2 regions of the Pseudomonas sp. HP_14 genome follow, and region 1 is predicted to be linked to the other one. Evidence: predicted binding sites of a transcription regulator. Region 1 holds the regulator's gene; the other holds the start of a gene.

Evidence for each region. Region 1 encodes sigma-54, which starts transcription at its own class of promoters, with help from an activator protein. Its sites were predicted from a motif close to ANTGGCATNNANNTTGCTNT; they were not measured.
Region 2: the regulator sigma-54 is predicted to act here: its motif matches at 3,941-3,960, upstream of glnA (glutamate--ammonia ligase).

Annotation. Positions count from the first base shown of each region.
Region 1 covers NZ_JBTOQI010000011.1:229,937-237,664, reverse strand. The annotation lists gene ACYASS_RS10620 (ATP-binding cassette domain-containing protein) at 1-599, opposite strand, end outside; gene ACYASS_RS10615 (KpsF/GutQ family sugar-phosphate isomerase) at 888-1,862, shown strand; gene ACYASS_RS10610 (KdsC family phosphatase) at 1,876-2,400, shown strand; gene lptC (LPS export ABC transporter periplasmic protein LptC) at 2,410-2,982, shown strand; gene lptA (lipopolysaccharide transport periplasmic protein LptA) at 2,969-3,514, shown strand; gene lptB (LPS export ABC transporter ATP-binding protein) at 3,515-4,240, shown strand; gene ACYASS_RS10590 (RNA polymerase factor sigma-54) at 4,427-5,920, shown strand; gene hpf (ribosome hibernation-promoting factor, HPF/YfiA family) at 6,051-6,359, shown strand; gene ptsN (PTS IIA-like nitrogen regulatory protein PtsN) at 6,372-6,836, shown strand; gene rapZ (RNase adapter RapZ) at 6,839-7,696, shown strand; gene ACYASS_RS10570 (HPr family phosphocarrier protein) at 7,713-7,728, shown strand, end outside.
Region 2 covers NZ_JBTOQI010000046.1:149,170-156,486, forward strand. The annotation lists gene ACYASS_RS26180 (YkgJ family cysteine cluster protein) at 1-117, shown strand, start outside; gene typA (translational GTPase TypA) at 307-2,127, opposite strand; gene thiI (tRNA uracil 4-sulfurtransferase ThiI) at 2,272-3,726, opposite strand; gene glnA (glutamate--ammonia ligase) at 4,061-5,467, shown strand; gene ACYASS_RS26200 (chorismate mutase) at 5,953-6,519, shown strand; gene ACYASS_RS26205 (DUF4124 domain-containing protein) at 6,597-7,121, shown strand; gene ACYASS_RS26210 (DUF4124 domain-containing protein) at 7,105-7,317, shown strand, end outside.

The DNA of each region.
Region 1 (7,728 bases):
ACGACACTGGTGATCCCGAGCGCGTCATTAAGCAGCTTGATCAGACGCACCAGAACCCCCATCGCAATCGGGTCCTGCCCCACGAAGGGTTCGTCGTACATGAGAATTTGCGGATCAAGAGCAATCGCGCGGGCAAGCGCCACACGACGTTTCATTCCGCCCGACAGTTCATCAGGCATCAACTCGATAGCACCGCGCAGCCCCACCGCCTGCAATTTAAGCAAGACAATGTCGCGAATCATTTCTTCCGGCAGCTCGGTGTGAACGCGCAATGGAAAGGCAACGTTCTCGAATACATCCAGATCAGTGAACAGCGCACCGCTCTGAAAAAGCACACCCATATGCTTGCGCGCATCGAACAGATCGCTGCGCGACAGGGCGGGCAGGTTCTGACCGTTGACCCATACTTCGCCCGCAGAAGGCCGTAACTGGGCGCCCATCAGACGCAGCAATGTGGTTTTGCCGCTGCCCGAAGGTCCCATGATGCCGGTGACTTTGCCACGGGGAATACGAATATCGACATTTTCGAAAATGCTGCGCGTACCGCGCTTGAAGGAAACGCCCTTCAGCTCGATCGCGTAGGCGTTATCGGCGCTCATCTAAACTCCTTGCGATGCAGCCTCACGTTCAGCTGCCGAGTCCCTGGCGGGAGACATGCTGTCCCGGTGGGCTGAACAGGCCGCGAACTATACCACCGCTATAAGGCGCCGCCCAAGAGAGAAGCCGATCAATCAATATCACCGCACACAATTTGCGACACTTCACGCAAAGGCAGCCCGCTTTTCGTCATCCGCAACGATTAAAAACAAACCTCGACGATCAGACGTGAGGGAATCGCGCATTACCGCTATAATCGCCGCCTTTTAACGAGCTGACCGATTTTCCACATGAACCAGACCAGCGACCTTATCCAATCAGCACAACGCACCATTCGCCTCGAAATCGAAGCGGTGGAAGGCTTGTTAGCGCATATCGATGCGGATTTCGTCCAGGCTTGTGAGATGATTCTGGCGAGTAAAGGGCGCGTTGTTGTGGTTGGCATGGGCAAGTCCGGCCATATCGGCAAGAAAATCGCTGCCACACTGGCAAGCACCGGCACCACGTCTTTTTTTGTGCACCCTGCCGAAGCCAGTCATGGCGATATGGGCATGATCACCTCCGACGACATCATTCTGGCCTTGTCGAACTCGGGCACTACCGCCGAAATAGTTACCTTGCTGCCCCTGATCAAACGCCTGGGCATCAAGATGATCAGCCTGACCGGCAACCCTGAGTCGACTCTGGCGGAAGCTGCAGACGTCAATCTCAACGCCCACGTAGAACATGAAGCCTGCCCGCTGAATCTGGCCCCGACCTCGTCCACGACCGCAGCGCTGGTCATGGGTGACGCATTGGCGGTCGCATTACTGGAAGCCCGCGGTTTCACAGCCGAAGACTTCGCGTTCTCGCACCCGGGTGGCGCACTGGGCAGACGCCTGCTGCTCAAGGTCGAGCACGTCATGCACAGTGGAGAACAGCTGCCGAAAGTGCAACGCGGTACCCTGCTTCGTGACGCACTGATGGAAATGACCCGCAAAGGCTTGGGTATGACCGCCATTCTCGAAGCTGACGGGCAACTGGCCGGGATCTTCACCGACGGCGATTTGCGCCGCACCCTGGATCGCCCTATCGACATTCGCCAGGCGATCATAGACGACGTAATGACAGTGCACGGCAAAACGGCCCGCCCTGAAATGCTCGCTGCTGAAGCGCTGAAAATCATGGAAGACCACAAAATCGGCTCACTCATCGTCGTCGACGAAAAAGATCATCCGGTGGGCGCTTTCAATCTGCAGGACCTGCTGCGTGCAGGCGTCATGTAATGGAGACGTACAAATGACCACCGACCTGCTGCAACGCGGCAAAAATATCAAACTGGCGATTTTCGACGTCGATGGCGTGCTGACCGACGGCCGCCTTTATTTCCTCGAAGACGGCAGCGAATTCAAGACTTTCAACACGCTGGACGGCCAAGGCATTAAAATGCTGATCGCCTCGGGCGTGACAACAGCCATAATCAGTGGCCGCAAGACCCCCGTAGTCGAACGCAGGGCCAAAAATCTGGGCATTGAACATCTTTATCAGGGCCGTGAAGACAAGCTCGTGGTACTCGACGAGCTGCTCGCGCAACTTGGCTTGAATTACGAACAGGTCGCTTATCTGGGTGATGATCTGCCAGACTTGCCAGTCATCCGGCGTGTCGGCCTGGGCATGGCAGTAGCCAACGCAGCTACTTTCGTGCGGCAACATGCCCATGGCATTACCCAGGCGCGAGGCGGCGAAGGCGCAGCCCGCGAGTTCTGTGAATTGATCATGAGCGCTCAGGGCAGCCTTGAAGCAGCCCACGCAGCCTACTTATAGAAGCCATTTATGCTTAGCAAAAGAATTCGAACGTTTCTGATCCTCGGTGTGTTGGCATTCCTGCTAGCGGCTGCAGGCTACTGGAACATCAGCCCGGAAAGCTTCATGGAGCAACCGGCTGCAGCGGTGGATGAAAGCGCCATCGACTTTTACGCGATCAATGCGCACAGCGTGCAGTATCTGCCCGACGGCAAACTGCAGTACGAGATGACCGCCGACAAGGTCGAGCACATCAAGGCTACCGATGTAACAATGCTGACCACGCCAGACCTGCAAATGTACCGTGGCACCCTTTACCCTTGGCATATACAGAGCAAAACAGGTGAAGTGTCCCCAGGTGGCGAGCAAGTGGAATTGATCGATTCGGTTCGCGTAGCACGAACCGACGACAAAAAACGTACGACCATTATCACTAGTAGTCGCATGACCGTATTCCCGCAGAAGCAATATGCGCAGACCGAGCAAGCCGTTAGAATCGACGGCGCAGGCGGTGTGACTACGGCCAAGGGAATGAAAGCGTATTTGAACGACGGCAGGATGGACCTGCTATCTAAAGTAAGAGGACAGTATGAGGCTCGTTAAAACCCTTCCTTTTTTGCTCGGCCTGGGTGCAGCACTGGGAAGCGCGAGCGCCTGGTCCCTGCCGACTGATCGCGATCAGCCGATCCACATCCAGTCCGATGACGCACAACTCGACGACAAGAAAGGCGTTGCCACCTACAAAGGCAACGTAATCATCACCCAGGGCTCGATGAAGATCACCGGCAACACCGTGACCATCACACGTAATGCCCAAGGTGAAGTCGACGTATTCACGTCTGTCGGCAACCTTGCCTACTACGAGCAGAAGCCGTCAGTGGACAAGCCTATCGTTCAAGCCTACGCGATCACTATCCAGTACTACGCTGCCCAGGATCGTATCGTGCTGATCGACAAGGCCAAGGTGATCAACGATGGCAACACGTCCGAAGGCGAAAAAATCGTTTACGACACCGTGAAGCAGATCGTCAGCGCAGGTCGCGCCAATGGCGGCAGCAAAGTGACTACGCCGCGTCCGCGTATCGATATGGTTATCCAGCCGAAAAAGAAACCCGACCAGCAGAAGGCCCAGTAAATGGCGACGCTGAAAGCCCAGCATCTGGCTAAAAGCTACAAGGGCCGTCAGGTCGTTCGTGATGTGAGCCTATCCATTGAGAGCGGCCAGATCGTAGGATTACTGGGGCCTAACGGTGCCGGCAAGACCACCTGCTTCTACATGATTGTCGGTCTGGTTCAGGCGGATCAGGGCCGCGTGCTCATTGACGACCTGGATGTCAGCCATCAACCAATGCACGGCCGTGCACGTGCGGGTATCGGCTATCTGCCTCAGGAAGCCTCGATCTTCCGCAAGCTGTCCGTGGCAGACAACATCATGGCGATTCTCGAAACCCGCCAGGAACTGGACCGCGACGGACGCCGCAAAGAGCTGGAAAGCCTGCTGCAGGAGTTCCACATCACCCATATTCGCGACAACCTGGGCATGAGCCTGTCCGGTGGTGAACGCCGTCGGGTAGAGATCGCCCGCGCACTCGCTACCTCACCGAAATTCATTCTGCTCGATGAACCTTTCGCAGGCGTAGACCCGATTTCGGTAGGCGACATCAAGCAGATCATTCATCACTTGAAAGCCAAGGGCATTGGCGTTCTGATCACCGATCACAACGTTCGTGAAACCCTGGATATCTGCGAAACCGCTTACATCGTCAATGACGGGCAATTGATCGCCGAGGGCGACTCGGAAACCATTCTGGCAAATCAGCTGGTGAAAGAGGTTTACCTCGGCCACGAGTTCCGCCTGTAAATAACCGCAGCGTCTGGCCTCTGAAGGCCAGCAACCTGGGGGGTTAGTTCTGACACTTTTAAAATGCCAGCACTCCCCCTAGGCAAACACTTCGGTTTCAGGCATATAATTTGCTTATGTAGGCGCCTCGGCGCTCGGTAGTGGATGGCGCATGTGCGCCGGCGAATAAGGTGTTAAGCCCCAGCCATGAAACCATCGCTAGTCTTGAGAATGGGCCAGCAGCTGACGATGACGCCGCAGCTGCAACAGGCCATCCGCTTACTCCAACTGTCTACGCTGGACCTCCAACAGGAGATTCAGGAGGCACTGGAGTCAAACCCCATGCTGGAACGCCAGGAAGAAGGCGACGACTTCGACAACGCCGATCCGTTGGCTGACAACATCGAACAGAAGCCGAACCCAGACGTTCAAGAGCCGACCTATCAGGAGTCCGCACCAACCGTAGACAATCTTGAAGAGGGTGACTGGAGCGAGCGCATTCCCAACGAACTGCCCGTCGACACCGCCTGGGAAGATGTCTATCAGACCAGCGCCAGCAGCCTGCCCAGCAATGACGACGATGAGTGGGACTTCACCACCCGCACATCGGCCGGTGAAAGCCTGCAAAGCCATCTGCTCTGGCAACTGAACCTTGCGCCAATGTCCGATACCGATCGCCTGATCGCTGTGACCCTGATCGACTGCATCAACAATCAAGGTTATCTGGACGAAACGCTCGAAGAAATTCTTGATGCCTTCGACCCCGAGCTCGATATCGAACTCGACGAAATCGAAGCCGTTCTACACCGTATTCAACAGTTTGAACCCGCAGGCATCGGCGCCCGCAACCTCAGCGAGTGCCTCTTGCTGCAACTGCGTCAGTTGCCTGCGAAAACCCGCTGGCTCAGCGAAGCCCAACGCCTGGTCAGTGATTTCATTGATCTGCTGGGCAGCCGCGATTATTCACAGCTGATGCGGCGCATGAAACTCAAGGAAGATGAGCTGCGCCAGGTCATCGAGCTGGTACAAAGCCTTAATCCGCGACCAGGCTCGCAGATCGAATCAACCGAAGCAGAGTACGTGGTCCCGGACGTCATCGTGCGCAAGGACAACGAGCGCTGGCTGGTCGAGCTGAATCAGGAGTCGGTTCCCCGGCTGCGTGTAAACCCGCAGTACGCCGGGTTTGTTCGCCGCGCCGACACCAGCGCCGACAACACCTTCATGCGCAACCAACTGCAGGAAGCCCGCTGGTTCATCAAAAGCCTGCAAAGTCGCAATGAAACCCTGATGAAGGTGGCGACACAAATCGTCGAGCACCAGCGCGGTTTCCTTGAGTATGGCGATGAGGCGATGAAGCCTCTTGTCCTGCATGACATCGCCGAAGCAGTAGGCATGCACGAATCGACTATTTCCCGGGTTACCACCCAGAAATTCATGCATACCCCACGTGGCATTTACGAGTTGAAATATTTCTTCTCAAGCCACGTAAGCACCTCGGAAGGCGGTGAGTGTTCGTCCACAGCCATTCGCGCGATCATCAAAAAACTGGTTGCAGCGGAAAATCAGAAAAAGCCGTTGAGTGACAGCAAGATCGCTGGTTTACTGGAGGCACAAGGCATTCAAGTAGCCCGTCGCACAGTTGCCAAATACCGCGAATCACTTGGCATAGCGCCTTCAAGCGAACGCAAGCGACTGATGTGACGAGAGGTACAGTAGTAACCGTACCACCGCTCCACGTTACGGTTTTTACGCAACCCGGTTGCTAGCCACAGCGTTCCAGTGGCAGGCAAAAGCCTGCCTCTTTATGCACTGGCAATAAGGAGAAAGCGGTATGCAAGTCAACATCAGTGGACATCAACTGGATGTGACCGACGCCCTACGCGACTACATCACCGAAAAACTCGGACGACTGGAGCGCCACTTCGACAAGATCACTAATGTGCAGGTCATCATGGAGGTCGAGAAGCTGAAACAGAAAATCGAAGCCACCCTGCACATCCCCGGCTCAAAGGTCGTCGCCAATGCGGAACATGATGATATGTACGCGGCAATCGACCTTTTGACCGACAAGCTGGATAGACAACTGCTCAAGCATAAGGAAAAGCAGCTCAGCCTCCTTCAGGGCGCAACGGCTCGCTGATACCCCCAAAACATGATCCGACTAGAAAATATCCTGACCCCCGGCCGTTCGCGTGCGAACGTGTCGGGCGGCAGTAAAAAACGTGTACTCGAACAAATTGCCAACCTGATCGGCGAGCAAGTGGCTGATCTCGATTCGCAAGTCGTGTTCGAGAGCCTTGTTGCCCGTGAAAAACTTGGTTCTACCGGCTTTGGTAATGGCATTGCCATTCCTCATTGTCGCTTGAAGGGGTGCAGTGCCCCCGTCAGCGCGTTGATACGGCTGGATGCCCCTATTGATTTCGACGCCATCGATGGTGCGCCAGTGGATCTGTTGTTTGTCCTGCTGGTACCTGAAGCCGCTACCGATGAACACCTTGAGCTGCTTCGCCAGATCGCCAGCATGCTGGACCGCACTGAAGTGCGCGACAAGCTGCGTAAGGCCCAGACTGGCGATGAGCTTTATAAAGTGGTGCTGGACGTACAGAACGGGCATTAATCATGCGTATGATCATCGTAAGCGGTCGCTCAGGCTCCGGCAAAAGCACGGCGCTGGACGTACTGGAAGACAACGGCTTTTATTGCGTTGACAACCTTCCGGCGGGACTGCTCCCGGAGCTGGCCGAACGTGCCCTGATCAATACTGAGCTGGCTGAACCGTTACTGGCCGTCTCCATCGATGCCCGTAACCTGCCCAGTCACCTGACCCGCTTCCCGCAGATGCTGGAAGAGGTGCGTTCACGCAATATCCAATGCGATGTTCTGTACCTGGACGCAGATGAGTCGACCCTCTTCAAGCGCTTCTCGGAAACCCGCCGCCGCCATCCGCTGAGTAACGCCAATCGTTCGCTGGCAGAAGCCATCCGCGACGAGACGACGCTGCTTGGGCCGATCATTGATCTTGCCGATCTGAAGATCAACACGACCCACCTGAATCTTTACCAGTTGCGCGATACGCTCAAGCTGCGACTGCTGAACAAGCCTGAGCCAGGTACTGCGTTCCTGATCGAGTCTTTCGGTTTCAAACGCGGTATGCCTGTGGATGCCGATCTGGTATTCGACGTACGTTGCCTGCCCAATCCTTACTGGAAACCGGAACTGCGAGAGCAATCGGGAAAAGATCAACCTGTTATCGACTATCTGGCCGCACAGCCTGATGTCGAAGAGATGTTTCAGGACATTTTCACTTATCTCAACAAGTGGCTGCCGCGCTTCGCTGCCAGCAACCGCTCGTATGTCACCATTGCCATTGGCTGCACCGGCGGGCACCATCGCTCGGTATACCTGACCGAGCGTTTGGGTCAGGTCCTGCAACAATCCCTCAAAAACGTTCAGGTTCGCCACCGCGACTTAAGCTGAAAGGACTTTCCCTGCGATGCCCGCTCGTCAAA
Region 2 (7,317 bases), on a different contig from region 1:
AACCATCCCAAGATTGGTCCACGTCCGGGTTACTGCGCTTACAAGCCCAAGGCCGTAGTGCGTCAGGACACCGGCACGCTGAAGAACAACACCAGCACGCCGTTTCCGAAGTTTTAAGGCGTCTGTACGCGGATTCCTGGTAGGAGCGAACTTGTTCGCGAGGCAATATTTCTGATCAGGCAGGACCAAAGCCTCGCCAACAAGTTGGTTCCTACCAAGACAAACGCTAGTCCATCGCACCACACAAACAAAAACGCCCCCGACCTTGCGGTCGGGGGCGTTTTTTCAAGCCTGATTAAAAACTAATCAGTTCTTGGCTTTCTTGGCAGCGCGGGTACGCTCGCTTTCGTCCAGGATCTTCTTGCGAAGACGGATGGACTTAGGAGTCACTTCGCACAGCTCGTCGTCCTGGATGAATTCCAGAGCCTGTTCAAGGGTGAACTTGACCGGTGGAACCAGAGCGATGGTCTCGTCTTTACCCGAAGCACGCATGTTGTCGAGCTTCTTGCCTTTGGTTGGGTTAACACCCAGGTCGTTGTCGCGGCTGTTCAAGCCAACGATTTGACCACCGTAGATTTCCTGACCGTGCTCAACGAACAGCTTGCCGCGAGCCTGCAGGGTTTCCAGGGAGTAAGTCAGCGCCTTGCCGGTTTCAACCGAAACCAGAACACCGTTCTGACGGCCGGACATGTCGCCGGACTTCATCACGTCGTAACGGTCGAAGATCGAGGTCAGGATGCCAGCACCGGAGGTGAGGGTCAGGAACTCGTTACGGAAACCGATCAGACCACGAGCAGGGATGTTGTACTCGAGACGTACACGGCCTTTGCCATCCGGAACCATGTTGGTCAGGTCGCCTTTACGCAGACCCATCTGCTCCATGATCGCGCCCTGCGCTTCTTCAGGCAGGTCGATGGTCACGTTTTCGTACGGTTCGTGCTTCACGTCACCTACGCGACGGATGATCACTTCCGGACGACCTACGGCCATTTCGAAGCCTTCGCGACGCATGGTTTCGATCAGAACCGAAAGGTGCAGCTCACCACGACCGGAAACCTTGAACTTGTCAGCCGAGTCGCCTTCTTCAACGCGCAGAGCAACGTTGTACAGCAGCTCTTTGTCCAGACGTTCCTTGATGTTACGGCTGGTGACGAACTTGCCTTCTTTACCGCAGAAAGGCGAATCGTTTACCTGGAAGGTCATGGAAACGGTTGGCTCGTCAACGGTCAGTGGCTTCATCGCCTCAACGTTGTTTGGATCGCAAAGCGTGTCGGAGATGAACAGCTCTTCGAAACCGCTGATGCAGACGATGTCGCCCGCTGCTGCTTCTTCAACGTCGATGCGGTGCAGACCGTGGTGACCCATCAGCTTCAGGATACGGCCGTTGCGCTTCTTGCCATCAACGTCGATAGCCACAACCGGAGTGTTCGGCTTGACGCGACCACGAGCGATACGGCCAACGCCGATAACACCCAGGAAGCTGTTGTAGTCCAGAGCAGAGATCTGCATCTGGAAAGGACCGTCACGGTCAACAGCCGGCGCAGGTACGTTGTCGACGATCGACTGGTACAGCGGGGTCATGTCTTCAGCCATGTCGGTGTGGTCCAGACCGGCAATACCGTTCAGGGCCGAGGCGTAGACGACTTTGAAGTCCAGCTGTTCTTCGGTAGCACCCAGGTTGTCGAACAGGTCGAAGATCTGGTCCAGAACCCAGTCCGGACGCGCGCCTGGACGGTCAACCTTGTTGATGACCACGATCGGACGCAGGCCGGCTTCGAAAGCCTTCTTGGTCACGAAACGGGTTTGCGGCATAGGGCCGTCTTGAGCGTCAACCAGCAGCAGCACGGAGTCAACCATCGACATTACGCGCTCAACTTCACCACCGAAGTCGGCGTGGCCCGGGGTGTCCACGATGTTGATGTGGTAGCCGTTCCAGTTGATGGCGGTGTTTTTCGCCAGAATGGTAATACCGCGCTCTTTCTCTTGGTCGTTGGAGTCCATCACGCGCTCGTCGTTGAGCTCGTTACGCTCCAGAGTGCCGGATTGACGCAAGAGTTTGTCTACCAGGGTGGTTTTACCGTGGTCAACGTGAGCAATGATGGCGATGTTGCGTAGATTTTCGATCACTTGTGTATCTCGATCAGAGGATTCGGTTAGCTGAATACTGCTAAACAGCTATTTATAACGTCAGAGTCGGCCAAAGCCGTTACGGCTAGACGACTGGCGTCGGGGGGCCGGTGACGCAAGCCACAGGCAAACAGCCCCGGGCACTTAGCTCGGTCTATAAACGCGCACATTGGCATACCCCTCACTGAGCAAATGGTGAGCATGCAGGCGACTCATGACGCCTTTGTCGCAATACAACAGGTACTGGCGCGTGTTATCCAGTTCCTTGAAGCGGCTGTTCAATGCATAGAACGGCAACGCCTGTACTTCAATGCCAGGCAACACCAACGGCTGATCTTCCTGGGCATCCGGGTGACGGATGTCGACGATGACCTGCCCTGCCAGTGCCTGACTGACTTCTTCTATCTCGATGCTCCGGCTCAGATCGTCAATCACCCGATCGATCGAAACCAGTTTGGCGTTCGCAAGCGCGCGCTCGAGAACTGCCATGTCGAACTGTTGCTCTTCGTACTCAACGCGGTTGCGCTTGGCGTTGGTCTTGGGGTTGATCGAAATCACCCCGCAATACTCAGGCATATGCCTGGCGAAATCGGCAGTACCGATTTCAACCGCCTGATCGACGATGTCCTGCTTGTGGCTGGTGATCAACGGACGCAAGACCAGCTTGTCAGTCGCGGCGTCAATCAACGACAGGTTCGGCAACGTCTGGCTGGCAACCTGTGAAATCGCTTCGCCGGTAACCAGCACATCGATATCAAGACGGTCAGCGATAGAGGATGCAGCGCGTAACATCATACGCTTCAAAACTACACCCATATGACTGTTATCGACTTTCTGCAGGATTTCTCCGAGAACTTCCTCGAAAGGCACGCTGATAAACAGCACGCGCTGGGAGCTGCCGTACTTCTTCCAGATGAAATGCGCGACTTCCATCACGCCCAGCTCATGGGCGCGACCGCCCAGATTGAAGAAGCAGAAATGCGCCATCAGCCCGCGACGCATGACCTGATAGGCCGCCACGGTCGAATCGAAACCACCGGACATCAACACCAGGGTCTGTTCGAGGGCGCCTAACGGGTATCCGCCGACACTATTGTGCTGGCTGTGGATGACAAACAACCGTTTGTCGCGAATTTCCATTCGCACCACGATTTCCGGCTTTTTCAGCTCGATACCGGCCGCACCGCACTGCTTGCGCAACTGGCTACCGACGTATTTTTCGACATCCATGGAGCTGAATGCATGCTTGCCCGCTCGCTTGCAGCGCACCGAAAACATCTTGCCCGGCAGCAGATCGGCGTAGTGCAGCTTGCACTTGGCAACGATGTCGTCCATGTCGCCCAACGGGTATTCAGCCACCTGAAGGAAATTGGCGATGCCCGGCATGCAGCTCAAGCGGTCCGTCATGTCCTGCAGGACCTTGGGGTCGGTCAGTTTCGTCTGAACCTCGAGGTTGTCCCACGAGCCATCCACCACCAGTACCGGGTCCAGATCACGGAGCACGGTGCGGATGTTCTTGGCCAGCTGGCGGATGAATTGCTTACGCACCGGCGGGCTTTTGATGATGATTTCGGGGAAGACTTTTACGATTAGTTTCATGAAAACAGCGCGCGAGGTGCCAGCCGAAAAAGAGGGGGCGGGATTATAGCGGAAATTGCTCAAGGTTTAACCAGTTATCGTGCAACCAATCATCAGCGCACCAAAAAAGACCTCGGCCGCAATATCAAGCATCATTGTGGTGCGCTATTTTTTCAAATAATCGAATTTATGCCTGAAAACGCGAGCGTTTCGGGCACAAAACCCATCTCGGGGCACTGGCATGCAATTTGCTCCCTTGTGAGGCAGGTTGCCTTGGCAGAGTATCTGCGCCGGCATCACCCAAATTCTAAGGGCCCAAACCATTAAATAGGCCCGAAGCCACCCGGAGGACACCATGTCGAAGTCGGTTCAACTCATCAAAGATCATGACGTTAAGTGGATTGATCTGCGCTTCACGGACACTAAAGGTACACAGCACCACGTGACCATGCCGGCTCGCGATGCTCTGGAAGACGACTTCTTCGAAGTCGGCAAGATGTTCGACGGCTCCTCCATCTCTGGCTGGAAAGGCATCGAAGCCTCCGACATGATCCTGCTGCCGGACGACGAAACTGCTGTTCTCGACCCGTTCACCGAAGACCCAACCCTGATCCTGGTTTGCGACATCATCGAACCATCGACCATGCAAGGTTACGATCGCGACCCACGCGCTATCGCTCACCGCGCCGAGGAATACCTGAAGTCGACCGGTATCGGTGACACTGTATTCGCCGGTCCAGAGCCAGAATTCTTCATCTTCGACGAAGTGAAGTTCAAATCCGATATCTCCGGCTCCATGTTCAAGATCTACTCTGAACAAGGTTCGTGGATGTCCGACCAGGACGTAGAAGGCGGCAACAAAGGCCACCGTCCAGGTATCAAAGGTGGTTACTTCCCGGTTCCGCCATTTGACCATGACCACGAAATTCGCACCGCAATGTGCAACGCTCTGGAAGAAATGGGCCAGACCGTAGAAGTTCACCACCACGAAGTGGCCACTGCAGGTCAGAACGAAATCGGCGTGAAATTCAACACGCTGGTTAAGAAGGCTGACGAAGTTCAGACCCTGAAATACGTTGTTCACAACGTTGCTGACGCTTACGGCCGCACCGCTACCTTCATGCCTAAGCCTCTGTACGGCGATAACGGTTCGGGTATGCACGTTCACATGTCCATCTCCAAAGATGGCAAGAACACCTTCGCAGGTGAAGGCTATGCCGGCCTGTCCGACACCGCCCTGTACTTCATCGGCGGCATCATCAAGCACGGTAAAGCACTGAACGGCTTCACCAACCCGGCAACCAACTCCTACAAGCGTCTGGTTCCAGGCTTCGAAGCTCCAGTAATGCTGGCTTACTCGGCTCGTAACCGTTCCGCTTCGATCCGTATTCCTTACGTCAACAGCCCTAAAGGCCGCCGTATCGAAGCTCGCTTCCCGGATCCAGCTGCCAACCCGTACCTGGCTTTCGCAGCACTGCTGATGGCCGGCCTGGACGGCATCCAGAACAAGATCCACCCTGGCGATGCAGCTGACAAAAACCTGTATGACCTGCCGCCTGAAGAGGCTAAAGAGATCCCACAAGTTTGCGGCAGCCTGAAAGAAGCACTGGAAGAGCTGGACAAAGGTCGTGCGTTCCTGACCAAAGGCGGCGTTTTCAGCGACGATTTCATCGACGCTTACATCGCTCTGAAAAGCGAAGAAGAAATCAAAGTACGCACCTTCGTACACCCACTGGAATACGAGCTGTACTACAGCTGCTAATCCAGTCGCGTCAGGCATTCTGACGCACTAAAGAGGCCTCCTTCGGGAGGCCTTTTTTATGGGCGGGATTTAATATGCGATATCTATTTGTTGCCACGCACGCCGCCAGCAGGTGCATGCTGTCATTTCGCGCACACCCCCCCCCTGGAGGAGCGAGCTTGCTCGCGATAGCGTCAGAAGCCGTTACGCATCAAGGCCAGTCGTTTGGCGGCGCGAATTGAGGACTACCCGCTTTGGGACAATGTGTGGCTTTGAGTGCGTCATCGCGAGCAAGCTCGCTCCTACAGATGACCCGGTTCCAACTATAGGAGCGAGCTTGCTCGCGATGGCGTCAGCGGCCGTTACGCATCAAGGCCAGTCGTTTGGCGGCGCGAATTGAGGACTACCCGCTTTGGGACAATGTGTGGCTTTGAGTGCGTCATCGCGAGCAAGCTCGCTCCTTATTCAGCATCAATGCTCCGATTAATTTGAGAGAAAAAAGAGATATGTCCAATCCAGCATGCTTGCTTTTCTTCTGCGCTGCGCTCACCAGCCTGACCGCCTGCGCGAGCACACCCGTGACTTCGCCCGCACCCGCGCCGCTTGCACCTTTACTGACAACGATCAGCGAACGCCTCGCCATCGCAGATCAGGTCGCACTGACCAAATGGGACAGCGGAAAACCGATTCAGGACAGCCCTCGCGAAGCGCAGGTCATCGCAGCCGCCGCAAAGCTCGCACCTAGCTACAACCTGGATGCACCGGAAGTCAGCCAATTCCTCGCCGCACAAATTGAAGCGAACAAGCTGGTGCAGTACGCACTGCTCGCCAAATGGCACGAAGCGGGTAAGGCGCCAGACACGCCAAGGCCGGATCTGGTCGGGCAAATTCGCCCACAGCTGGATCAACTGCAAACGCGATTGCTGCGCGAATACTCAGCCTTTGCGATGTACCGTCAGGACCCACAATGCCCGAACTGGGTGATTCAACAGTCCCGACTACAAGCGAAGGATCCGACTCATGACCTGGCGCTTACACGAGCAGTCGGCGAGTTGTGCGTGACTGGCAAATGATCATCAACCGCTCAAGCTGATTTATGTTCTATGCTGCGCGCAACCTACCACCACCGCAGCCAAGCCATGGAGCCTGCATGCGCCGAAGCCTCATCTGTCTGCTGCTGTTGATCGCGTTGCCCGCAGCGGCGCAGATTTACAAATACACCGACGCCAACGGTAATGCCGCGTTCAGCAATACACCGCCCGATGGCGTCAAGGCTCAGGTGGTAGAGCTGCCGCCACTCAACAGTGTCGACACTCAGAAAATGGCGAGTCCGGTAGCCCCCGCGCAAAACCCGTCACCCTCGGCACAGCCACAAGTGGCCTACCCGACTTTGGCGCTGACCGACTTGCCCGCTGATGAAGCACTGCGCGCCAACAATGGTACGTTTACCGTCGGGGTCGCTATCCAGCCAAGACTGCTACCGGGGCACTTGCTGCAATTACTGGTCGATGGAAATCTCTATGGTCAGCCAGGGAATGTGCCGCGCCTGCAAGTCGTCAACATTGATCGCGGCGAACACAGCTTTGCCGTAGTCGTGCTGGATAAAGGCCGCATCATCCAGCAGAGTCCTACCATCACACTGACGGTGCAGCGCGTTCATGTCGGCAAACCTTAAATCACGGACATGGGTCTGCGCGCTTTTGGGCTTACTGATCACACTGCCTGCTGCGGTGCTGGCAGACGTCTACACCTACACCGACGCGCAGGGGAATAAAGTCTTCACGGACCAGCCTCACAAGAACGCCAAGCGTGTCGAAATTCTGCCCAGCAACAGCACCAGCGGCTCGCCCCCACCGCGCACCGTGCAAAAA